One region of the Succiniclasticum sp. genome, then DNA from elsewhere that is predicted to be linked to it. Evidence: predicted binding sites of a transcription regulator. Region 1 holds the regulator's gene; the other holds the start of a gene.

Evidence for each region. Region 1 encodes HrcA, which represses chaperone genes, less so after heat shock. Its sites were predicted from a motif close to TGTTAGCACTCNNNTNANNNGAGTGCTAACA; they were not measured.
Region 2: ACZOWY_RS07195 (Hsp20/alpha crystallin family protein) is a predicted target of HrcA. The motif match lies at 4,587-4,617, and genes of this name have one in related genera.

What each region holds. Positions count from the first base shown of each region.
Region 1 covers NZ_DBMCWA010000012.1:54,043-66,321, forward strand. Annotated here, with positions in the region: gene rpsU (30S ribosomal protein S21) at 1-63, opposite strand, end outside; gene ACZOWY_RS08005 (histidine triad nucleotide-binding protein) at 321-665, opposite strand; gene mtaB (tRNA (N(6)-L-threonylcarbamoyladenosine(37)-C(2))-methylthiotransferase MtaB) at 883-2,247, opposite strand; gene prmA (50S ribosomal protein L11 methyltransferase) at 2,249-3,193, opposite strand; gene ACZOWY_RS08020 (16S rRNA (uracil(1498)-N(3))-methyltransferase) at 3,196-3,930, opposite strand; gene ACZOWY_RS08025 (Fic family protein) at 4,358-5,311, opposite strand; gene dnaJ (molecular chaperone DnaJ) at 5,553-6,716, opposite strand; gene dnaK (molecular chaperone DnaK) at 6,740-8,590, opposite strand; gene grpE (nucleotide exchange factor GrpE) at 8,629-9,312, opposite strand; gene hrcA (heat-inducible transcriptional repressor HrcA) at 9,452-10,480, opposite strand; gene hemW (radical SAM family heme chaperone HemW) at 10,719-11,894, opposite strand; gene lepA (translation elongation factor 4) at 11,950-12,279, opposite strand, start outside.
Region 2 covers NZ_DBMCWA010000010.1:84,685-96,963, reverse strand. Annotated here, with positions in the region: gene ACZOWY_RS07200 (acyl-CoA dehydratase activase-related protein) at 1-4,171, opposite strand, end outside; gene ACZOWY_RS07195 (Hsp20/alpha crystallin family protein) at 4,848-5,309, shown strand; gene ACZOWY_RS07190 (acyltransferase) at 5,519-6,730, shown strand; gene rpmA (50S ribosomal protein L27) at 6,775-7,071, opposite strand; gene ACZOWY_RS07180 (ribosomal-processing cysteine protease Prp) at 7,064-7,402, opposite strand; gene rplU (50S ribosomal protein L21) at 7,432-7,743, opposite strand; gene epsC (serine O-acetyltransferase EpsC) at 8,083-8,976, shown strand; tRNA gene ACZOWY_RS07165 (tRNA-Ser) at 9,021-9,109, opposite strand; gene ACZOWY_RS07160 (cyclodeaminase/cyclohydrolase family protein) at 9,347-9,973, opposite strand; gene ACZOWY_RS07155 (RuvC family protein) at 10,060-10,551, opposite strand; gene ACZOWY_RS07150 (DUF3084 domain-containing protein) at 10,565-11,758, opposite strand; gene lptG (LPS export ABC transporter permease LptG) at 11,882-12,279, opposite strand, start outside.

The sequences.
Region 1 (12,279 bases):
ACGTTTGAAACGACGCAGTGCGCTTTCCAGTGACTCGCCTTTGCCAACTTTAACTTCTGCCATCTGATCTCCCTCCCTCCACACACTTAGGGAAGTGTTCGGTTTATTTCATCATATCCAGATGCCATAACACACCTGTACATAATTTTACCTGTAGATTATATCGCAAATGGCAGAATCTGTCAATAAATCCGCACCGCCAAATCCCGTTCTTTTCACAGTTTTTTTGTGAAAAAAATGAAAAGAAACAAGTTATGCGGAAGTATGATATCTTACAGGATAATCTCCGCGACTGGAATAACAAAAAACAGTCCCATGATTTATTCTTTCGGGAAGGGCGGCCAGCCCATGGCTTTCCCGCCGATCAGATGGATGTGCAGATGCTGTACGGTCTGCCCTCCGTCTTTTCCTGTGTTAATGATCAGACGGAAGCCGTCTTCTTTAACGCCAAGCTTTTCGGCAATCTCCGCAACCTTGCCAAGCATATAGCCAACCAGCGAAGGTTCTGCTGCCATCACATTGTCTGCATGGGTCTTGGGAACTAAAAGCACGTGTACCGGGGCTGCCGGTTCCAGATCCTTGAATGCAACCATCTTGTCGTCTTCGTACACTTTGTTGGAAGGGATTTCGCCTGCCGCGATTTTGCAAAAGATACAGTCACTCATGATTATGCCTCCTGTCATTTAATGATGCTTTTAGAAAAAGAATTCGCAAAACCGTCTACGATTGCTATTCCATGGATTCATTCGCCTATGGCTTCGAAACTCGGGTTTCGCCCTCAGACAGTCTCGCCATTGACGGCTCATTTCATCTCATGGAACAACGCAATCCTTTCCGATGTTTTGCTCATTTCTTTTCCTAAAACTGCAACTTCTATTTAAATTATATGATTACTCCTTTACACTTGTCAATTAAGGCTTCCGTGATTTTTACATCGATTATTTTTCCGCACAATGATTCATCGCCGGCAAATTCTACGCGGATATAGTTATCCGTTAACCCTTCGATGAGACAATTTTCTTTTTTATTACCGTGCGCCTCTTTGCAATTTCGCACTTCCGCTATTTTTCCTGAGTCTTTTACCACCTGTTCGGCCAGCACGCGACGAACGGTTCCGATACTTTTTGCAAAATAAGCCTGCTGCATTTCGCGGTCCAGCTCCGCCAGTTTTTCCACACGATGCTTCTTTACGGGTTCCGGAATCTGATCGCTGCGTGCGGCAGCCGGGGTGCCTTTGCGTTTGGAATATGGGAAGATGTGCATCTTGGCAAAGCCGCATTGTTTTGCAAAGTTGCAGGTAGCGGCAAAGTCATCTTCCGTTTCGCCGGGAAAGCCCACGATGACGTCTGTCGTGACTGCAATGCCAGGAACTTTGTTACGGATCTGCGCCAGCAACGTTGCGAACCTCTCTGTATCGTACGGGCGGCGCATATCTTTCAGTATTTTATCGCAGCCGCTCTGCAACGGTAAATGCAGATGAGGACACAGACGATGATCTTCCGCCATCAGGTCCAGTAACCGCTCTTCCACCTCCACCGATTCCAGGGAACCCAGCCGCAGCCGCTGCAGTTCCGGAACAGAAAGCGCCGCTTGCACCGCGTCGTATAACGTTGTCCCGTCTTTCATCTCTTTTCCGTAACAGCCTAAATGAATGCCGATCAGGACCATCTCTTTGTATCCGGCTTTTGTCAGGCGCTCCACTTCTTCTTTTATACTTTGCAGGCTACGGGAACGGAGCGGGCCTCTGGCGTAAGGAATAATACAATAGGAACAATATTGGTTGCAGCCTTCCTGAATTTTCAGATAGGCCCGGGTCTTGTCCGCCTCGTTACCGCCGGACATTTCCTCAAAGCGTGTATCCTGCTCCCAGCGGCGCACTTCGTCATCTGTTTGATTCTGCTTTCTTTCCAGCGCCGCTTCCACCAGCATCACAATCTTCGCCCGGTCCTGGGTGCCAATGAGCAGATCCACCCCATCGATGGCTTTCACTTCTTCCGCCGCGGTCTGGGGATAACAGCCCGTCACCACGATCAGCGCGTCATTCTCTTTGCGGATGGCACGCCGGATCATCTGCCGTGATTTTTGCTGCCCCGTATTGGTCACCACACAGGTATTCACCACATACACATCGGCCTCTTCCGTAAAATCGCAAACGGTGTAGCCCGCCTGCCGGAACAGTTCCTGCATGCTGGCCGTATCCGCCTGGTTCACTTTGCAGCCCAATGTCATAAACGCAATTCTTTTCATCTCATTCCGCTTTCTCCATCAGAAGTCCTACCCAGTCTTTGGTGCGGGTCACTTCCTTCACCCGCAGCCCAACGTTCGCCGCAGCCTCTGTCACATCCTGCTGATAATTTTCAATGATGCCGCTGGCGAAGAACAGGCCGCCCTCTTTCAGCTTGCCGGGAATATCCGGCAGCAGCAGGATGATAATATCCGCTAAAATATTGGCAACGATCACGTCCGCCTGTCCTTCCGTCCCATGGAGCAGATCCCCCTGCTTCACTTCGATGCGGTCTGCCAGCCCGGCCTTGGCAATATTTTCCTTTGCCGTCCGCACCGCCACGCCGTCTATGTCCACAGCCTTTATTGTTTTTGCGCCCAGTTTTGCCGCCGTCATGGCCAGGATGCCGCTGCCGGTTCCCACATCAAACACAGTGCTGTCCGGATGAATGATCTTCTCCATCGCTTCCAGCACAAGGCAGGTGGTAGGATGGGTTCCTGTCCCGAAGGCCATGCCCGGATCCAGTTCCAGCACCACATCATCCTCTTCAGGTTCATACGCTTCCCAGGACGGTTTCACCACAATGTGTTTCCCCACCCGCGTCACATGGAAGTACTGCTTCCACTCATTCGACCAGTCCGTTTCGCTGACCTTCCGGAACAGCGTGGATCCCACGCGGAATTTCCCAATCCGTGTTTCCACAGCAGCCAGCTCTGCCTCGATCCGTTGCAGCCGCTTCTGCAGTTCCCCGTCTTCCGGGTAATAGGCCGTCACCGTCACAATGGATAAATCCGTCTCTTCCGGCAGCGGATCGCACAGTTCAAACGGCAATGACTTGCGCACGGTTTCATACAGTACCGGGTCTTCAATGGCCACTCCATTCCGTGCGCCGGCCTCCCGCAAAATTTCCGCCGTTACTTCTTCCGCTTCCTGTTTCACTTTTATGCTGACTTCCAGCCATTTTTCCATGTTCATATCCCCAGATTATCTGTTTCGTACAAAATCGCAGCAACCGCTACCAGCCCTGCGGTTTCTGTCCGCAAAATGCGCCGTCCCAGGCTCACCGCGATACCGCCGCTTGCCTGCGCCAACGCAACTTCTTCATTGGAGAGCCCGCCTTCCGGGCCAATGACCACCCCAATGCGTTTTGCCTCTTTATGATTCTGCAGCGCTTCTTTCAGGCTCATCCGGTTTTCGCTTTCATAGGCAATCAGCAGCAGGTCCCATGTAGTATTATGCAGGATCTGCTCCGGCTTCATCACATCATGCACCGCCGGGATCACATCCCGTTTGCTCTGTTTAGCCGCGGCTTCCGCAATCTTCCGCCAGCGTTCCACTTTCTTCTCTGCTTTGGAACGATCCAGCGCCACAACCGAATGGGTCATCGCAACCGGATAAATATCTGTAACCCCGATCTCTACAGCCTTCTGTATGATCAGCTCCATCTTCTCGCCTTTAGCCAGCCCCTGCAGCAGGGAAATCTGCACGTCCGGCTCGTGGGACTCCCGCAGGATCTCACAGGCTGCAACAGTCACCACATTGGCAGCAGCGGCGGTAATTTCCCCCACAAAACTGATCCCGTCGTCCGCCACCACCTGCAACCGGCCGCCGGGACCCATTCGCAGCACATCAATAATGTGGTGGGCATCCTGCCCGGTAATCTGCATTTCATTTTTAAAAGGCTTCGGAATAAAAAAACGGTGCATAGGAACCTCTCGCAAAAACAATATATGGTTTATTATAACACAGATTCCTGTAATTGCGGAAAATAAAACGGCGCATCCTGTTGTTGCAAGCCGCGCCTGTGTGAAATTTTTATATATTATTTCCCCAGCTTCGCCTCAATCGCTGCCAGCCGCGCTTACTATAGTATACCTTGCAGAGCAACTTATTTAATCATTAATTTATCCGGAAGGCGCCCCCGGAAAATGTAAAACCCCTGTTTCGGCGGGGAAAACTTAGTACCCCTGCGTAACTTGCAGTTTGACAGTTGTATCTTTCGGCTTCGCCTGTACAGACATACAAACTGTCACTCTTTATATATTAAGAAACACTGGGGCGAAACCCCTGTATCCATGCTGGTTTCCGTAAAAAAGTTGGTCATTGGAATGACCAATTTTTTTAACAGGGGAACTACTGCTTTATATATCTCTGGTTCCTGCTGTTTGGTTTATCAGGCAAAGTCATCCTGACCAGCCCCTGTTCCATAGCAGGGTTCATATAATTCTTCCGGAAAGTCTCTTTCGACTTTAATCCCAATGCTTCCATGATTTCCTTTGCCGTATACGGAATCTCGAACTCCATACAGGCCAGCATGCGCTTAACATATTGGGAAGTCTTGGTGTCAGTTTTTTGGACCTGAACGATAATCTCATCCAGAATCTGATCAATCATGTCAAGCATGAACTCTATAAACACATCCGAATTCCCGTTCACATGGCACCGTGCAATGGCGTCATAATACGCTTCCTGAAACCGTTCGATCTGGCTCTCCAGCGGAATATATGCAAACACTTTTCTCCACCTGTATAAAATAACCGTATGCCACAGCCTGGCCATCCTTCCATTTCCGTCTGCAAACGGATGGATAAACACAAACTCATAATGGAACACCGCCGCTATAATCAGTGGGTGAACTTTTCCTTCATTTGTTTTCAACCACAAAAGCAGATCATTCATCAGACTGTTTACCATATTAGGCGGCGGGCAGACAAATATACACCTGCCGCCGGAAAAAACACCCTCCTCCCCTTTACGGAAATCGCCTGATTCCGCTACCGTACGGTACGTCATAATTTTGTGAACAGCTTTCAGATCCCTGATGCTCGCAGGGTTAATCTTTTCTATATTCTCATACGCCTTGAATGCGTTCTTTACTTCCTGTATTTCCTTTTGATCGCCAAGAACAAGATGCCCATTGATTACATCTCTGACCTCATTTAATGAAAGGGAATTCGCTTCAATCCTCAAAGAAGAATGAATGGAACGGATCCGGTTGCTTTTCCGTAGATGCGGTTTCGATTCAAACTCTTTGTGAACAGTAATCTTCCCAACCTTTTCGGAAATTGAGGAAACGAGTGCAAGCATTTTGTCTGATATTGTATACGGCGGAATATAATGCTCCAACTTCGTCACCTCATCTTGCGTATTATCTTACGTATTATCTTGCTTATTATTCCCATGTTGTTCTATTGGTATTTTATCATAAATTTTATCGCCAAGTCTACATTTTTACAGGCTTTACACCATATTTTACAAGTTTGCCCGACATTTGTAATACACAAAAAATACGGCCTGCATTTAACTGCAAGCCGTATCAATTGCTTTCTTACTTAAACAAATCTTTAATTTTGTCCAGGAACCCTTTCTCTTCCGGGTTGATGTTGTCCTTGGCCACATCGGCAAAGTTACGCAGCACCGCTTTCTGCCGTTCGGTAAGCTTCGTAGGCACCACGACCTTGATCCGTACCAACTGGTCGCCCCGGCCGGTTCCCCGCAGCCTCGGAATACCCTTGCCCCGCAGGCGCATCACCCGGCCCGGCTGGGTTCCTTCCGGAACTTTCATGACAACCTTGCCGTCCAGGGTGGGCACTTCCACTTCCGCGCCCAAAGAAGCCTGCACGATGTTGATTGGTACTTCGCAGTACACATCGTTGCCGTCCCGTTCGAAGAACTTGTGAGGCTTCACGAACAGATACACGTACAGGTCGCCGTTGGGTCCGCCCTTGGCGCCGGCGGCTCCTTCGTTGGCTACCCGCAGACGGGAACCGTCCGCCACACCGGCCGGGACTTTTACCTTCAGGCTCTTCTGCTTTTTAACCGTACCTGTGCCGCGGCATTCATGACAAGGGTTGGAAATAATCTTGCCTTCCCCATGGCACTTGGGACAGGGCCGCACGGTCTGCATCTGACCCAGCATGGTGTTCTGCACCACGCGGATCTGACCGGTGCCGTGGCAGTCCGGACAGGTCTCTACTTTGGAACCGGGTTCCGCGCCGTTGCCGTGGCAGTGGTCGCAGGTCTCGTCCCGGTACAGGGAAATCTCCTTTTCCACACCAAAGGCCGCTTCTTCGAAGGACAGGTTCAGGTCAAAGCGCAGGTCGCTGCCCTTCTGGGGCCCGTTGTTGGCCTGGCCTCCCCTGCGTCCGCCGGCACCGCCGAAGAACATATCGAAAATGTCCTCCATACCGTTGCCAAAACCGCCTGCGCCGAATCCGCCAAAGCCTTCAAACCCGTTGAAGCCTCCGGCGCCTGCGCCGCCATTTTCAAAGGCCGCCATGCCGAACTGGTCATACTGGGCACGCTTCTGCTCATCCGAAAGGACGCTATACGCCTCGCTGCATTCCTTGAACTTTTCAGCGGCTTCCGGATTATCCTTGTTCAAATCAGGATGGTACTTGCGTGCCAGCTTGCGATATGCTTTTTTAATATCATCGGCGCTGGCGTCTTTCGCGACGCCGAGCACCTCATAAAAATCTCTCTTTTCAGCCATTGTTCCATCCCATCTCGCTGCTGTTATTTCTTATCGTCAACAACTTCCGCGTCAACTACATCGTCTTCGGGCTTTTTGCTTTCGCCTGCACCCTGTGCACCGGCTGCGCCTGCAGCACCTGCGTCGCCCTTGTTGGCTTCCGCCTGCTTATACAGTTCGGCGGACAGTTCATACAACGGTTTGGTCAGCGCTTCGGTGTCCGCTTTGATCTTGTCGTTGTCGTTGCCCTTCAGGTCTTCTTTCAAGGTATCCATTGCGGATTTTACTTTAGCAATCAGGTCGTCCTTGCCTTTGCCTTCCATATCTTTGATGGTCTTTTCCGCCTGGTAGATCAGGGAGTCGGCCTGGTTGCGAACCTCTACGCCTTCCTTGCGTTTCTTGTCCGCTTCCGCGTTGGCTTCCGCTTCTTTCACCATCCGGTCTACTTCGTCCTTGCTCAGGGTGCCGGAAGAAGTGATGGTGATCTTCTGTTCCTTGCCGGTGCCCAGGTCTTTGGCGCTTACGTTTACGATACCGTTGGCATCGATATCAAACGCCACTTCAATCTTCGGAACTCCGCGGGGAGCTGCCGGGATGCCGCCCAGTTCGAAACGGCCCAAGGTCTTGTTGTCCGCCGCCATGTCGCGTTCGCCCTGCAGCACGTGGATATCAACCGAAGGCTGGTTATCCGTTGCCGTGGAGAATACCTGCTTCCGGGAAGTCGGAATGGTGGTATTGCGGTCGATGATGCGGGTGAACACGCCGCCCAGGGTTTCAATGCCCAGAGACAGCGGGGTTACGTCCAGCAGCAGTACGTCTTTTACTTCGCCTGCCAGTACGCCGGCCTGGATGGCAGCGCCGATGGCTACGCATTCATCCGGGTTTACATTGCGGGTAGGCTCTTTGCCCATGACGCGTTTGATGGCTTCCTGTACCGCCGGGATACGGGAGGAACCGCCAACCAGGATAACCTTGTTGATATCGCTGGCGGAGAGGCCTGCGTCGCTCAGCGCACGCTTGGTGGGTCCAATGGTCCGTTCTACCAGGTCCGACGTCATTTCTTCAAATTTGGCGCGGGTCAGGTTCATGTCCAGATGTTTCGGGCCGTCAGCGCCTGCGGTGATAAACGGCAGGTTGATGTTGGTGGTCACCATGCTGGACAGTTCGATCTTGGCTTTTTCCGCTGCTTCACGCAGACGCTGCATCGCCATCTTGTCGTTGGACAGGTCGATGCCGTTTTCTTTCTTGAATTCCGCAACCATCCAGTCCATGATGCGGTTATCGAAGTCATCGCCGCCCAGATGGGTGTCGCCGTTGGTAGCTTTTACTTCAAATACGCCGTCGCCCAGTTCCAGGATGCTGACATCGAAGGTGCCGCCGCCCAGGTCATACACCAGGATGGTATGGTCGTCGGTCTTGTCAATACCGTATGCCAGGGAAGCCGCGGTCGGTTCGTTGATGATACGCAGCACTTCCAGGCCGGCGATCTTGCCGGCGTCTTTGGTTGCCTGGCGCTGGGAATCGGAGAAGTACGCCGGTACGGTGATGACCGCCTGGCTTACCGTCTCGCCCAGATACTTTTCCGCATCTGCTTTCAGTTTCTGCAGGATCATGGCGGAGATTTCTTCCGGGGAGTATTTCTTGTCGCCGATCTCCACACGGTAACCGGCTTCGCCCATGTGCCGTTTAATGGAGCTTACGGTACGTGTGGGGTTGGAAATTGCCTGACGTTTTGCCATCTGGCCAACCAGCCGCTGGTCGTCTTTCGTGAAACCGACTACAGAAGGAGTCAGGCGGCTGCCTTCCGGGTTCGTGATGACGGTAGGTTCGCCGCCTTCCATTACTGCTACAACAGAGTTCGTAGTACCTAAGTCAATACCAATTACTTTAGACATGATGTATTCCTCCTTAAATTTTTAACTGAATTAAAATGTTACTCGTTGCTGATGACGCGCACCTTGCTGTGGCGCACCACCTTGTCGTGGAGCTGGTAGCCTTTCTCAAAAACCATATCGATGGTATCTTCTTCCAGTTCCGGGTTCTGCCCCCGCATCACCGCTTCGTGGAAATTGGGGTTGAACTTTTCGCCCTGGGCCGGAATCTCTTTCACGCCCAGATCTTCCAGCGTTTTTACAAACTGTTTCTGGATGCCGGCCATGCCGTCTACCACGCTCTGCACATCAACGGCGTTGGCTGCTGCGGCTTCAGCCCGTTCAAAGTTATCCAGAATCTGTAAAAACTTGTTGACCACGCTGATGGTCACATAGGTGGCCAGCTCTTCCCGCTCGGCCGTATTGCGGCGGCGGAAATTATCAAAATCTGCCTGAAGACGGAGCAGCCGGTTCTTCATTTCCGTTGCTTCTTCTTCTTTTGTTTTCAGCAGGGCCGCCGTAGCCGTCAGTTTCGCCTGTACATCCTCCAGCGTTTCTTCCGTTGCTTCCTCCTGCTTTGTTTCCTCTGCAGAATTTCCAGCCGTCCCTTCCCCGTTTCCGGTTCCCGGGGCTTCCGCCTGTTCCGGCGCGTTGCCGGTTACGGTTTCCTCTCCGTTCTGCACCGTTTCGTTCAGATTCGGGTCAGCCTGTTCCCGGATTTCTTCTTCACTCTTCCTGTTAAACAACACAGTTCCTCCTTTTGGGTTTCTTTCTGTTCAGACAATCTATTATAAATGATGCTTTCTCACGAAAGGTTCTCTCGCAATCCGTCCGCGCTTCCTGACAACGCTACCAATTCCTCCGGAAGCCGGCGCAACTGCAAAGTCATTCCGGATTTTTTAAAATTGTTTCCAGATATTTGTGCAGATAATTCATCACCGCGATGACCTTGCGGTATTCCATCCGGGTAGGTCCCAGCACCGCCATGGTCCCTACGATCTGCCCGTTCAGCCGGTAGGTGGCCTGCACCATGCTGCAGTCTTTGATGCCGGTGAACTTGTTCTCGCTGCCGATGGTCACCTTCAGTCCGGAATCATCCCCGGCACTCAGGATATCTTTTACCACTTTTTCTTCTTCCAGAATCCCCAGCAGGTCTTTCACCCGGCTTACATCCTGGAACTCCGGCTGGTTCAGCAGCTGCTTGGCGCCACCCAGGAACACCTTCTGCTCGCTGTTCTTCGCGACAATCTGGCCGATAGCTTTCTTCAGGGAAGCCAGCATCACTTCATCCTGTGACACCGCCGAATATACTTCCTGCAATTTATCTCCCGTGATTTCCGTCAGCGGTTTGCCTTCCAACAGGTTGCTCATCTTCCCGGACAGGTAATCCAGCTCACCGGAAGACATCCCCGCGGGAATGTCGATGAGCCCGTTGTCCATGGCCCCATCGTCCGTGACGATACACAGGATTGCCTGGTTATCATTCAACGGGAGGAATTTCAGATACTTGAACCGGGCCGTAGATTTCTTGTTTGCCAGAACCAGCGAAACATTCTGGGTCATACGGGACAGGATCTTGGCCGTGGATTTAAAAATGTCATCCATGTTGCGGATGCGTTCTTTATACCAGCTGTTGATCAGCGCCATATCATTTTCCGTCAGCACGCCGGGTTCTTCCTTCATGGAATCCACGTACAGGCGGTACGCCTGCGCCGAAGGAACACGCCCTGCCGAGGTATGGGGCTGCTCAAGGTAGCCTAACAGTTCCAGATCGCTCATCTCATTACGGATGGTGGCCGGACTCAGCCCCAGGTTATGTTTGCGGGCAATGGTTCGCGAACCCACCGGTTCCGCAGTTTCAATATAATCTTCGATGATGATCTGCAGGATTTTCCGTTTACGGTCGTTTAACATAATCCCACCTCATCTTGGTTCAGGAGGCTTTTGTTTCAGGCCTCCTTCATGTTTCTGTATTTGTTAGCACTCATATACGTAGAGTGCTAACATCTTTCACAATGTAAGAATAGCACCGGACCGAAAGAATGTCAATAGTCAAAAAGTAAAATTTTTATTTTTTACCATGCAATTCACACAAACTTCATAGTTTGGGAACAGAACGTCCTGTTGGAAAGAAAAAACGCCTGCATTCACCTCAAATAAATGCTTCAAAAGCCCGGTTGCCGTATTGCATACCGTATGGAGTCAGACGCAGCATTCTACCTTCGCATTCTGCCATCTTCCTGTCCAGCAGAGTCTGAATATCCTTACCATAACTTTCCAATATATCGATACCAAATCGTTGCTGTATTTTCTGCAGGTTCACGCCTTCAGTCATACGCAGACCCATAATCATAGCTTCACTGACCTGTGTTTTACGGTCAAGGGATTCGGTTTGCCACAGGCCGCTGTCAGTTTTGAGAGCAGATAGCGATAGGTTAGCTGATTCTTGAATATATTGCAGCACATCAGTCGTATTCGTCCGTCGTTCTTTTCTGTTAAACGTACAGGCGCCCACGCCGAATGCAGCGTAAGGTTCGTAATGCCAATACACCGTATTGTGCAGCGACTCCTGCCCCGGCACTGCGTAATTGGAAATTTCATACCGCTGCAGGCCTGCTCTGGCCAAAACGTCCGTTGTCATTTCATACATATTATATGATGCTTCTTCATCCGGCAATATGACGTTACCCTCTGCGACCAGCTTTTCCAACGGCGTCCCTTCTTCCAGGATAAGGCTGTACACGGAAACATGAGACAAATCTAAATGTAATATCCTGTCCAGCGTGTTACGGAACGACTCCAGCGTCTGCTCTGGTATGCCCGACATCAGATCCACGTTAATTCGTGAAAAGCCAGCCTGCTTTGCCTCTTTCACCGCCCGGACAGCCGGCTCCGCCGTATGGATCCGGCCCAGCGCCCGCAACTCGTTGTCCTGCAGCGACTGCACGCCCAAACTAATCCGGTCAAATCCAATTTCACGCAGGGCACACAGCTTTTCCGCATCCACGGTTCCGGGATTCGCTTCAATGGTCGCTTCTGCCGGATCATTCCACCAGTCGCACTGTTTCAGACAGGCAACGATTTTCTGAATTTGTTCCACGGAAAGAACGGTCGGCGTTCCCCCGCCAAAATAAACCGTCGCCCCTTTGGCAACAGGTAACTCCCGTTGCAACGAGCGAACTTCGATTTCCCTGCACAGCGCATCCACATACTGCTGCCGCACCTCTTCCGGAAATCCCGCATAGGATGGGAAATCACAGTATAAACATTTTTGCAAACAAAAAGGGGTATGTACATATACCCCTTGGAATTGTTCCCAGCGTTCCATTGCTTACTCCGCCATTCAGGAAACACCGCACAATCAAAACGGTGCGGCGTTTTCTTTATTTCTTTTTATCCATGCTTAAAATCGCCATGAAGGCTTCCTGGGGCAGTTCCACCGTGCCCACCTGCTTCATGCGTTTTTTACCGGCTTTCTGTTTTTCCAGCAGCTTGCGTTTCCGGCTGATGTCGCCGCCATAGCATTTGGCCAGCACGTCTTTGCGCAGCGCCGCCACGTCTTCCCGGGCGATGACTTTATTGCCGATGGCCGCCTGCACCGGAATGGAGAACTGCTGGCGGGGGATCAGGCTGCGCAGCCGTTCCACCAGCTTGCGGCCCTGCACCTGGGCATTATCCCGGTGTACGATGGCCGCCAGCGCGTCCACCTGATC
Region 2 (12,279 bases), on a different contig from region 1:
CCATCAGCTTGGTCATTTCGCCGGGCAGCAGCCAGCCTTCCCCGGCCATATTACCCAGAGATACATGCTGCGCCGCCAGTTCAGCCACTTTATAAATGGAAATCGGAGCGGTGAAGTGTTTCGATTTGGCCAGTGCCTTCCGCATGGGGTTCATGAAGAAATCCGCTACCTTGATAAACATCTGGGCTCCCACCTTGTTCAGCCAGCTGCCGTCCAATATGTCATGGCGGGTGATGCCGTCAAAGGCCATATAGAGCAGGAAGTTGGCCAACTCCGGCATCACCACTTCCGCCCCTTCCCGGGCCAGCACTTCTTCCAGATGGTTGTTGGCCACCGGATGGTATTCTACTAAAATTTCGCCCACCACGCCCACTCTGGGTTTCCATAGATTAGGCACCAGGGGGATGGCATCGAATTCTTTCACCAGTGCCTGTATGGTCTGTCTGAATTGCAGGAAGTTGCCGTGATCCAATTCTTCCTTGCATTGTTTCATCCATTTGGCAAACAGTTTATCCGTGGAACCGGGAATCAGTTCATAGGGACGCATCCTGTTGGTAACGTTCTGCAACAGGTCCCCGTAGACCACTGCCTTGGCCACATCCTTGAACCCGGAGGGGTTCAGTTTGAAGGCATCCTGCTCCAGGCCCCAGCAGGCAAACACCGGTACCTGGGGATAGCCCGCATTCCGCAAAGCCCGCCGCAGCAGGTTCATATAGTTGGTAGCCCGACAGGCGCCGCAGGTCTGGAACATCATGATGCTGGTGTGGTCCGGGTCGCATTGACCGCTCTTGATGGCCTGCAGCATCTGGCCGATGACCACGATAGCCGGGTAACACATATCATTCTGCACATACTGCAGCCCCAGGTTAATGGAATCCTCTTTCGGGGTTTCCGGGATCACGACCCGGTAACCGTATCTTCCCAGCACATGGGTTATGAGGTCAAAATGGATAGGCGCCATCTGAGGTACCAGAATGGTGTGGGTCTCCTTGCATTCGTGAGTAAAGTACGGCCGTTCCGGCATTACAATGGGCTGGTAGCCGGGCACATGCCGCCGGCTGAGTACTGCCAGCAGGGAACGCAGGCGGATCCGCGCCGCCCCCAGGTTGCTGACTTCGTCCAGCTTGATCATGGTGTACAGGCGCTGATGGCCTTCCATAATCTCCCGCACCTGATTGGTAGTGATGGCATCCAGGCCGCAGCCGAAGGAACTGAGCTGTATCAGATTGATTTCCGGATGAGACGCAGCAAAGCTGGCCGCATGGTACAGCCGGGCGTGGTAGCTCCACTGGTTCACGATGGACAGCTCGTCTTTGGGCGTGTCCATATGGTACACGGAATCTTCCGATACGATGGCCAGATTGTAGGACTGGATCATCTCCGGAATACCGTGGTTGATTTCCGGATCCAGATGGTAAGGCCTTCCCACCAGCAGGATGACAGGAAGGTTCTTTTCTTTGGCTTCTTTCAGTATCTCCGCACCTTTTTGGCGCACGTCTTCCCGATACTGCTCCAGTTCCCTGTAGCCTGCTTCCATGGCTTCTTTCAGTTCGCCCTGCTTAATGCCTTCGTCCCTGAAGGCTTCGGTCAGGCGCTGCAGCATTTTCTTCGGGTCGTTGATAGGCAGGAACGGTTCCATGAACTTGATTTCTTCCTTCCGGAGCACATCCATGTTGTTACGGATGTTTTCCGCATAGGAAGCTACCACCGGGCAATTATAGTGGTTGCCGGTGTGATTCACGTCATCTTCCATATTGTATGGCATACAGGGGTAGAAGATTTTCTTCAGCCCTTTTTCCACCAGATCCATCACATGACCGTGAACCAGTTTAGCGGGATAGCACAGGGAATCCGAGGGAATGGTGGACATGCCTTTGTAGTACATCATGGGGGTGGATTTGCCGCTGAGCACCACTTCATAGCCTAACTTGTTGAAGAAGGTGGCCCAGAATGGGAAATCCTCATACATATTCAGTACCCGGGGGATACCGATGCGGCCCCGGGGCTGGTTCACTTTCTGGCTGCGCTGCGCGTTTCTGGCAGCAGAGGCTACCTGGGCAGCCGGGTCGATTACATTGGGATAATTGAACAGCCGCTGGTATTTATATTCGTAGATATTAGGCGCTTTGTTCTTATTTTTTGGTTTGCCCTCCCCCCGTTCGCAGCGGTTGCCGGTAAAGTAACGGCCTCCGTCGGGGAACGTCTGCATGGTCACAAGGCAATGGTTGCCGCAACCATTACAACGGTAGGACTTGGTAGTGACGGTGAAGTTCTGCAGGGCTTCCAGGGGAAGCAACGTGGAACGGTGGGAAGCAGCAGCTTTTTCCTTCGCTGCATTAAGCTGTTCTTCCGTTTCCTTTTCCGTCTGTTCCAGAGACAGGATGGCGGCACCGTACGCACCCATCAGGCCGGCGATGTCAGGACGGATCACGTCCCTGCCTAGCAGTTTTTCCATATTGCGGAGCACGGCATTGTTATAGAAGGTACCGCCCTGCACCACAATGTGGTCTCCCAGCTCCCGGGTATCTTTCAACTGCATTACCTTGAACAGGGCGTTTTTAATGACGGACAATCCGATACCGGCAGAGATGTCCGCCAAGGGCGCACCTTCTTTCTGGGCCTGCTTCACACGGGAATTCATGAACACGGTGCAACGGGTCCCCAAATCTACCGGAGTCTTACTGTCCATGGCCTTGTCTGCGAATTCCGCGGCAGTCATGCCCAACCCCTGGGCGAAGTTTTCAATGAAAGAACCGCAGCCTGCGGAACAGGCTTCATTGAGGGTGATCTTGCCGATGTTTCCGTTGTTGATGAGGAAACACTTCATATCCTGACCGCCGATGTCCAGCACGCAGGTGACTTCCGGGCAGAACTCGTAAGCTGCCCTGTAGTGGGCAAATGTCTCCACTTCCCCTGCGTCAGCATGGAGGGCTGCTTTAACGATTTTCTCCCCGTAGCCTGTGGTGAGACAGCCAGCAATGTATGCCTTTTCTGGCATGGCTTTATAAAGACCTGTCAGTTCCTTGATGACAATCTTCAGGGGCGAGCCCTGGTTGCTGCCGTAATCCGTATATAAGATTTCCTTATTCCGGCCAATGGCCACAATTTTGGTAGTGGTGGAACCGGCGTCAATGCCTACATAAACAGGGCCGGCATAAGCAGCCAGATCGCCTCGTTTCACTTTATCTTTATTGTGGCGTTCGATGAACGCATCGTATTCTTCCGTGTTGCGGAACAAGGCCAGCCGCTCGTCCCGGGTAATGCCGTGACCAGCTTCCGCTTTGTCCAGGTTGGCAGTCAGATCTTTAAACTCCAGCTCTTTGGTCTCTTCGGAAAGGGCCGCACCCACCGCCACAAAGTAGGCGCCGTCTTCCACACTGACCACTTTTTCCGGATCCATCTTCAGCGTTTCGATGAAGCGTTTCTTCAGTTCCGGAAGGAAGTAAAGAGGTCCGCCCAGGAAAGCTACATTGCCGTTAATTTCCCGGCCCTGGGCCAGATTGCCGATAGTCTGGTTCACCACCGCCTGAAAAATAGATTTGGCAATGTCTTCTTTGGAAGCGCCGTCATTCATCAGCGCCTGGATGTCCGTTTTGGCAAATACGCCGCAGCGGGATGCAATCGTATAGATGCGTTTGGCATTGGCCGCCAGTTCGTTAAGGCCTTTGGCATCCGTATTCAGAAGGGCCGCCATATGGTCGATAAAGGCGCCGGTCCCTCCTGCGCACACACCGTTCATGCGTTCTTCCGGCGCGCTGCCGAAATACATGATCTTGGCGTCTTCACCTCCCAGCTCCACCATGGTGTCAGTCTGGGGGATCAGCTTTTTCACTGCCGTGGCCGCCGCGATAACTTCCTGTACAAAAGGCAGCTGCAGCCGCTGGGCGATACCCATGCCGGCAGAACCGGTGAGGGCGAAACGGAAACGGGACGGACCTACTACATTTTTCAGGGCGGTCAGGTTCGTCACCAGAGCACTGGGGATGTCGGAAAAATGCCGGGCATAGTGCTTATAGACAATACGTTCCTCAGCATCCAGTACCACTACTTTTATCGTAGTGGACCCGATGTCGATCCCCACTTTGAAGGACACATATCTTTCTCCCGGTGCATTACCCCGTTTTGTCCGGGCCGCACCAGCGAAATCCTGCGGTTTGAAATTGTCAGTCATAAGAACACCTCGTATATATAATAAAAGACAGCCCGCAACCAGATGAAAGCTGCGTTGTCCAATTCCGAAAAGCAGCCGGCCTCCGCCAGATGAGAGCTTCTTCCGTCATTTTTCAGAATGCGTTTACATCAGGAGCGCCGCCAAATGAAAGTTTTGCCCCATATACATCGAACAGTAACAGGCAAATGGAACCCCTACTGTATAATATTATATTATATACCAAATTTAAATAAAAGCCATACTCTATTCCTATTAAAATATAATATTTTCATTCATTCGTTGTAATGAACCGTTATATTTCCCCGATTTCCAGGGATTTTTGCTTATAATACAGTCCACAAAGGGGGAAAAGAAGGTATACTTATAATGCGTCTATCATATCACTTCCCTGTCGATCTTACAAGAAATTTAAATTAATTAGCACTCAACTATTGACAGTGCTAACAAAATGTGTTATAGTATGTTCAGAAACAAGGAAAGCAGTATTGAGAAAAGCCATTGAATGGCTTCTTTCAGACTAGTGCTTTTGAAATAATCCGGCCTCAGGGCCTTTTATTTAAAAAACAAAAGTCAAAAAGTCAATACCGTTCCCGGTGTTTCCCAACGTTACCAAATTTTAAATTATTATAGTAAGGTTGCGGCACAGCCGCTTCCTTAACGAATGGAGGAATGAGTTATGATGTTACCGAGCATTTTTGGAGAAAACTTATTTGATGACTGGATGAACGACAGCGGCCTGATGAACGCCAACGCCTTCTTTGGGAAAGGCCATTCCCCGTTGTATGGCAAACACGCTTCCAATATTATGAAGACCGATATCCGGGAAAACAAGGACAGCTATGATGTAATCGTAGACCTGCCCGGCTTCAAGAAGGAAGGTATCCAGGTACAGCTGGATGAAGGTTACCTTACCATCACCGCGGCCAAGTCTCTGGACAAGGACGAAAAGAATGAGGAAGGCAAGTACATCCGTCAGGAACGGTACAGCGGCTCCTGCACCCGCAGCTTCTATGTAGGCAATGCCATCACGGTGGAGGATATCAAAGCCAAATTCGAAGACGGCACCCTGCGGCTGAACATCCCCAAGAAGGATCCGAAAGCTGTGGAAGGCAAGAAGTACATCGCGATTGAAGGATAACGGACCAATAACTTTTTGTTAATCCCCCTTAAATCATTAAATCCGGTTGTGGTATATCCATAACCGGATTTTTTTGTATTGCCCGGTAAAGTCTGATATAATAGTATTCGTTGATTATCAAAAATGTATCTTCAATTACGCGTGATAAACTATGGTATGTCATAAGCTATTGACATTAATCAAGTAGTTTTTGATTATCGAGGATCTTTATGTCAAACCGCAACATCGTCGTAGACCGACTGCGGGCACTGGCCATGCTGGGAGTTATCGGCATTCACATCGGGCCTTTTGTATTTGCTTCTTCCACGCCGCGCCTGGATTTGTTTCTGCTGTTCCAGGTATTCACCCGCTTCGCTGTCCCCGTTTTCTTTTTTATTTCGGGGTTTGGGCTGTTCTGTAATGATGCGCTGCACAAGCCCTTCCATTACCTCAGTTTCATAAAAAAGCACTTGATCACGGTAGGCCTGCCCTATTTCGTCTGGTCGTTCTTTTACATCGCCCTGTGGCAGTGGGAAGACATGTACCGGCCAGACCGTTCCTTTTCAATTTCCGTGCTTATTGTAAAATTTTTACTGGGGGAAGGCTGTTACCATATTTATTTTATGGTGATCCTGCTGTATTTTTATCTTTCCATGCCCTTTTGGCGCTGGATGGTACGATTGATCAGCAATAAATCCGCTTCCGGCATTGCTTTAAGCCTTGGTGTGCTGGCCGCACTGCAGATCACCCTCTATAACTGGAGCGCAACCTACTGGAACTACCCCCTCTGGACCCAGGGCCATGCCATGATCATCCGTCTCCTGAATGAACGTATGAACTACCTGCCTTTGTTTTACGGTTTTATTTTCGTATTGGGCGGTGTGTGCGCTGCCCACCAGAAACAGATCCGTGCCTTCCTGCAAAGCCACTTCACTTCCAGCCTGGGCATTTTTCTGTTAGCCTGCGCCCTGCTGGTTTGGAAGTTCAGGGAATATGTGTTGTCAGGTGTCCCTCTGGAAGATATCCCCGGCAAATACATGACCCAACTCACTCCGGAAGGTTTGCTTTATACCGTGTGCTGGCTGCTGTTCTTCAGCGCTGCGCTGGAAAAGCTGGAGGAAGATACTACGGACAGAAAAACATGCTGTACTGATGCAGCAGGAGCAGCAGAAAGCAGCCCGGAAGCCAAACGCTCTTTACCCTGCATGGCATTAGATGTCCTCTCTGAATATTCCATGATCATCTACCTGATCCATCCCCTGATCCTGTACTACTGGTACCAGTGGTTCGGTATGCTGGGCTTTTCCATGACGCAGGTACCGGTTCTGTTGTTTTATGTACTGGTGTTATTGACTTCATTGCTGGCCGGTGTTTTAATACATAAATTAGCTAAGAACTGCAAACCGGTTGGTTTAGCGCTTTTAGGAAGACAACCGAAATAACAAAAACCCCGCTCCATGACGGAACGGGGTTTTCTTTTTCGATATTACGCTTCTTTTGCTTCTTCCAGGGGCTCTACGCTGATGATGCGTTCGGTACGGCCATGACGACCGAAACGAACCACACCGGCAATCTTGGCATAGATAGTATAATCTCGGCCCATGCCAACATTTTTTCCCACATGGAAACGAGTACCATGCTGGCGCACGATGATGCTGCCGGCGGTTACGACCTTACCGTCGTGTGCTTTGGTACCCAGACGCTGGGAATTGGAGTCACGACCGTTGTGGGAAGAACCGGTACCTTTTTTATGTGCATGTAACTGCAGAATAAGTTTAAACATTCATTTCACCTCCATGTTCGCGAATTCGAACATCTTGCGGACATTGCTCAGCAAGCTGGTACAGCACGATTTCCATACTGCCCAGCAGGGACTGGCTTTTTATGTCAGGCGTACGCTGCAATATTACCTGCAACATACCCTTTTCCGTATCCACCTGATAGTCCACGGGATACTTCAGTTGCTGTTCCAAACCTACAAGAGCCATCTGCGTTGCCGCAGAGACCCAGGCACAGATTACGCTTTCCCCGGCCGGTGCGTCACCGGCGTGACCCTGGGACCGGAATCCTGTAATCTCTCCTTTACGGTTCTTGTATAAATCTACTGTAATCATCGCTGGTAAGCCGGGAATTTTCCCTGCTGTTAAGCCTGAATGCCGCTGATCTTAACGGCAGTAAACGGCTGACGATGACCAGCACGCTTGCGATAGTTGACTTTGGCTCTGTATTTGAAAACCAGAATCTTTTCGCCTTTGCCCTGTTCTTCTACGGTAGCAGTAACCTTAGCGCCGTCAATGAACGGTTTGCCAACGGTTACTTCGCCATCGTTGACGATAGCCAGAACTTCATCAAATACGACTTCAGCACCTTTTTCAGCGTCCAGCTTTTCTACGTTCAAAACGTCGCCTTCTGCTACTTTGTACTGTTTGCCGCCGGTTTTGATAATTGCGTACATGCATTGCACCTCCCTCTTCTTGGACTCGCCAATTACGGTACGCCACGCCTTTCGCAATGCTGCGTGTCTGTTGCGTTGCCAGAAGCGACGCAGCTGAACGTTTCGCTTTGCGCTGTGGCGGTTTACGGAACCTTCTTGTGCGGTTGGGGCCGGACATAATCGTCCAGACTGAGATATGATATCACAAAGCGCGAATTGTGTCAAATTTTTTATAAATATTTATGAAAACAGCACTAGTTCAGTTTTCTTATTAATTTATAGCAAATTGCCGAAACCTCTGCTATAATGTAAGAAAAACAATACGCAACCGGTGCATTGTTGATTTTAACGGAGGCATCAATGAAAAATATTGAAACAAAAATCAAAAAACTTACTGCAGATATTTTAAAAGACTATAGCCAGGGCCGCACCATCGACAAGATGAACACTTTCACCAGCCCGGATATGGATGTGGTCGTTGATATTTTGGACAAACTGCAGAAAATCCTGTTCCCCGGATATTATCGTAACAAAAATTTTCATTTTTATACAGCAGAAAATAATCTTCAGACCCTGATTGAAGATGTGCTGTTTAACCTGACGAAGCAAATCTCCATGTACCTGCGGTATCTTCCGGAGTTCAGTAACGCCGATTACCATACCTCCATGGACAAGGCGCAGGAAATCGCCATGGAATTCCTGTCCCGCATTCCCAAGATACGGGATCTGGTGGAAACGTCCGTGCAGGCTGAATTTGACGGCGACCCGGCGGCGTTCAATAAAGATGAGATTATTTTTTGTTATCCGGGCATGTATGCTATCATGGTGTTCCGGTTGGCACACGAATTTTACGATTTGAAAGTTCCTATGTTGCCCCGCATCATGTCTGAATACGCGCACAGCAAGACAGGCATCGACATCCATCCCGGTGCAACCATCGGCCGCTATTTTTTTATTGACCACGGCACCGGCATCGTAGTGGGCGAAACGACCATCATCGGCGACAATGTTAAAATTTACCAGGGCGTCACCATCGGCGCGCTTTCTACCCGGGGCGGTCAGACCCTTCGCAGTAAAAAGCGCCACCCCACCATCGAGGACAACGTGACCATCTACTCCGGTGCTTCCATCTTAGGCGGCGAAACCGTCATCGGTCACGACTCTGTGATTGGCGGCAACACCTTCATCACCCGTTCCATTCCTCCGGAAACAAACGTCAGTATCAAGAGTCAGGAACTGCATATAACAAAGTAGGGATAAAAAAATTAAGCAGACCGTTTTGGTCTGCTTTTTTTCTGTGGCGGAGAGGGTGGGATTCGAACCCACGGAGGTGATTAGCCTCGCTGGTTTTCAAGACCAGAGCCTTAAACCACTCGACCACCTCTCCGAAAGTACAATATGGATTATAATAAAATTTTAAGTTTCTGTCAACAGGGCCCGGACCAATACCATTTTCAGAACGACCTACTAACACTTCATTCCAAACCTGATCCGCATTATCATGTGCAAAATAATGTTATCCCGCCTGTTAAACCTTCTTTAACAAACAGTTTCCCGCACCTTTTGGGTACACACGCTGTATTTATTCAAATGCCTCCGGTCCCGACCATACAAAGGCTGAGAATTATAACCTCTTTTCTACTTCCATCAATATTTCCTTCTGCAGCTTTTCTCCTTCAGACAGATGACGTTCCAGCAACTGCTCCGCCTCTTTCACAACCGTTTTATCTTGCACGCCCCGCAGGTTGATCCGCACATTATAGGCCGCCACCTGCTGGCAGGCCCGTGCCAGAAAGGCGGATGCCGAGCCGTCTGTTACCATCATCGGATTTCCTTCCGTTACGGTAGTATAGGCCAGTTTCATGATCCGCACGCAGGCGCCTGTCACCTTTAAAGACGCAACAACTGCAGCTTTGCTGGCTTCTTCAATGGCGTTTTCCCGCCGGGCCGCTTCTTCTTCCGTGTTTTTTGGAAGTTTGTAAGCATGCAATACCAGAGTGTACATATCCGCATCTTCCTGGGCCATATCCAGCATCTCTTCCTGCAGGACCTTCGTCGCGGCAATAATCCCCTGCATCTTGTCTTCTACTGCTGCAAATTTTTTCTTGCCCGTCGTCATATGGGCCGACATGCCCGCCAGAGCCGCTGCCATAGCTCCGCAGATGGCAGCGGCACTGCCACCGCCTGGCATAGGCATCGTGGAATTAAGGTCCTGTATAAATGATTCTACCGGCTGATTCGCAAAACGCATTTCCGTTTGGCCCCCTGTATTTTAACTCGATACTGCTTCCGCGTGATTACTTTATGCCTGTGTTTTCTACTTACCAAGAGTTTTATTTATTCTTCCGGCTGCTCCTGTTGCAAAAAGCGCCTGACCTGCACCACAGCGGCATATCCATCCAGGGGTTCGGGCGGTGTGAGCAGCCCCAGCGGAATCAGACTGCGCCAGCCTTTGGGAGGAAATAGTTTCCAATACAGAGCTCTGGCCTCTTCCGTTGAATATTTTTCATCAACTATATGAAGAGGAAATCCAGGCAGTACCTTTTCAATCCACTGCCGGTGTTCTTCGCTGTTTGTTCCGTCCCCTAATACAATTCCCTGCAATTGATTGCGTAAAGCCCAGAAATTCGCTACTCTCAGTTTATCATATAGAAACTCCGGCAAGGCCTCCAAAAAATTCCGGGTTCTGATAATCTGCACGGCAAGAATCTCCCCAGCCCCGCTGACCAATGCCAGACCGGTTTTTTCCCGTCCCGGATCAATGCCCAGATAATAACATGTTATCTGCTCATTTTTACTTGCAATATATGTATTCTTTAACTTATCCATAGGATTGTTAAGGTCATTCAGAAATTTTTTCTAACTTAAGCTTCAATTCCACAGGACCCGCCGTAGTAATGTTACCGTCGGCATAAGCCGTTAGCCGGACTTTTCCTCCCATACGCTGCATTCTGGTAACCGTATCTACCATAGTAACTGCACTCAAATTTCCCACTTTGCCTGTCAATGGATCCGGCATGACTCCTTCTTTTACGGAACGTTCATTCACTTCCTGTAAAAATCCCATAAATGTATGATCCAGACTCTGTTGTTTATCAGTCGTATCAATTACCTTCTGGTGGATTTTAGTCCCGTCTTTAAATATCAGTTTGTTGGGAATAACCTCCAGCCCACACAGAACTGGTTGTCCTACAACTGTATTTGCAAGAGAACGAACCCTTATCAATACGTTGTTGCCTTTTGCTTTCCCTAACAGGTTCAGTAATCTCTCAAATTCATCGCGCTGCGCCCAAATGATTTCCGCCTTAGAGCTCGGATCGAGTCCGATCCGGTTCATTGCCGCTGTATTGGCACCTTCCATCAGCCAGTTCATCTGGTTACGGTTTTCTTCTTCTGAACCAGTATGCAAAACCCCTGCAAACACTACTTCGCCGCTTCGATACATCATCTGTCCGCCGCGCATGAACGCAAGGCCTTTCTGCAGATTATCAGTCTCCTGCTTAAGGTCTTTTATTTCTTCATTCAGCTTATCTTTGGCTTCGGCCAGAGACTGTACTTCATTTTTTGCATTAATCAGCGCGCCCCGGGTAACTTCATACTGACCCCGTACTTCATTCAGACTGTTATTAGCTGCAAGCAGATTCTTTTCTGCCTCGGTTCTGGCTGCATTGGCATCTTTTATTTTTCCGTCCAGCTCAGTAATGGCTGCATTTTTTTCCTTCAAGGAAGTCATGGCCTTGTTGTATTCTTCTTCTGCAGTACTTTTTTCCGTATTAAGCCGGAGCAGTTCATTCTGAAGCTTTTCCATCCCGAATAACGCCGTACGCGCACTTTCCGAAGAAATCGCCAGAATACCGATAGAAAGCAACGAAATCAGCACGCCGGAAAGAACAGTCAGCAACACAGAGGTATCATGAGGGCGCAAACCGAACACACTCAGTTTCTTTTTCCCGATTTTACTTCCCAACTTGTCTGCAATATAGGCGATGAGTCCGCCCATTACTGCTAACAAAAACATCAGCCGTATACCAAACATGGACTATTCCCTTCTTTAATAATTATTTAACAAACTTTCTTTATGCAAACTTCCTTTGCATAAAGAGGGCAGCCAGATTTTTATATCAATAGCAAAGTGAGATTCAATTTCAGGGATCCTGTATCAATAATCCGCCCTCTTCAGCATAAAGATACCGACGATAAAGCATATAATATTAGGCAGCATAGCCGCCAACAGAGGGGGAATGACCCCTCCTTTTCCCAGGCCGGTAGCAAAAGCCATAATTCCGTAATACATAAAGATGACGATTACGCTGATACCCATACCAATCGAAGAACCGCTGCGCTGCCGCTGTGTTCCAAGGGGCGCTCCCAGTAATGCGAACACAAAGCTGGCAAGAGGGATGGCAAAACGCATATATATTTCTGTCCACAAATCAGAGGTAGGCAGTTTCTGTCGTTCCAAGACCTTAATGTAGCCCCGCAGTTCCCCCAATGTCATTTCGTTTATACTCTTCTGTTCCCAGTTGATTTCCCTTGGTGTTATATTCAGCGGGATCA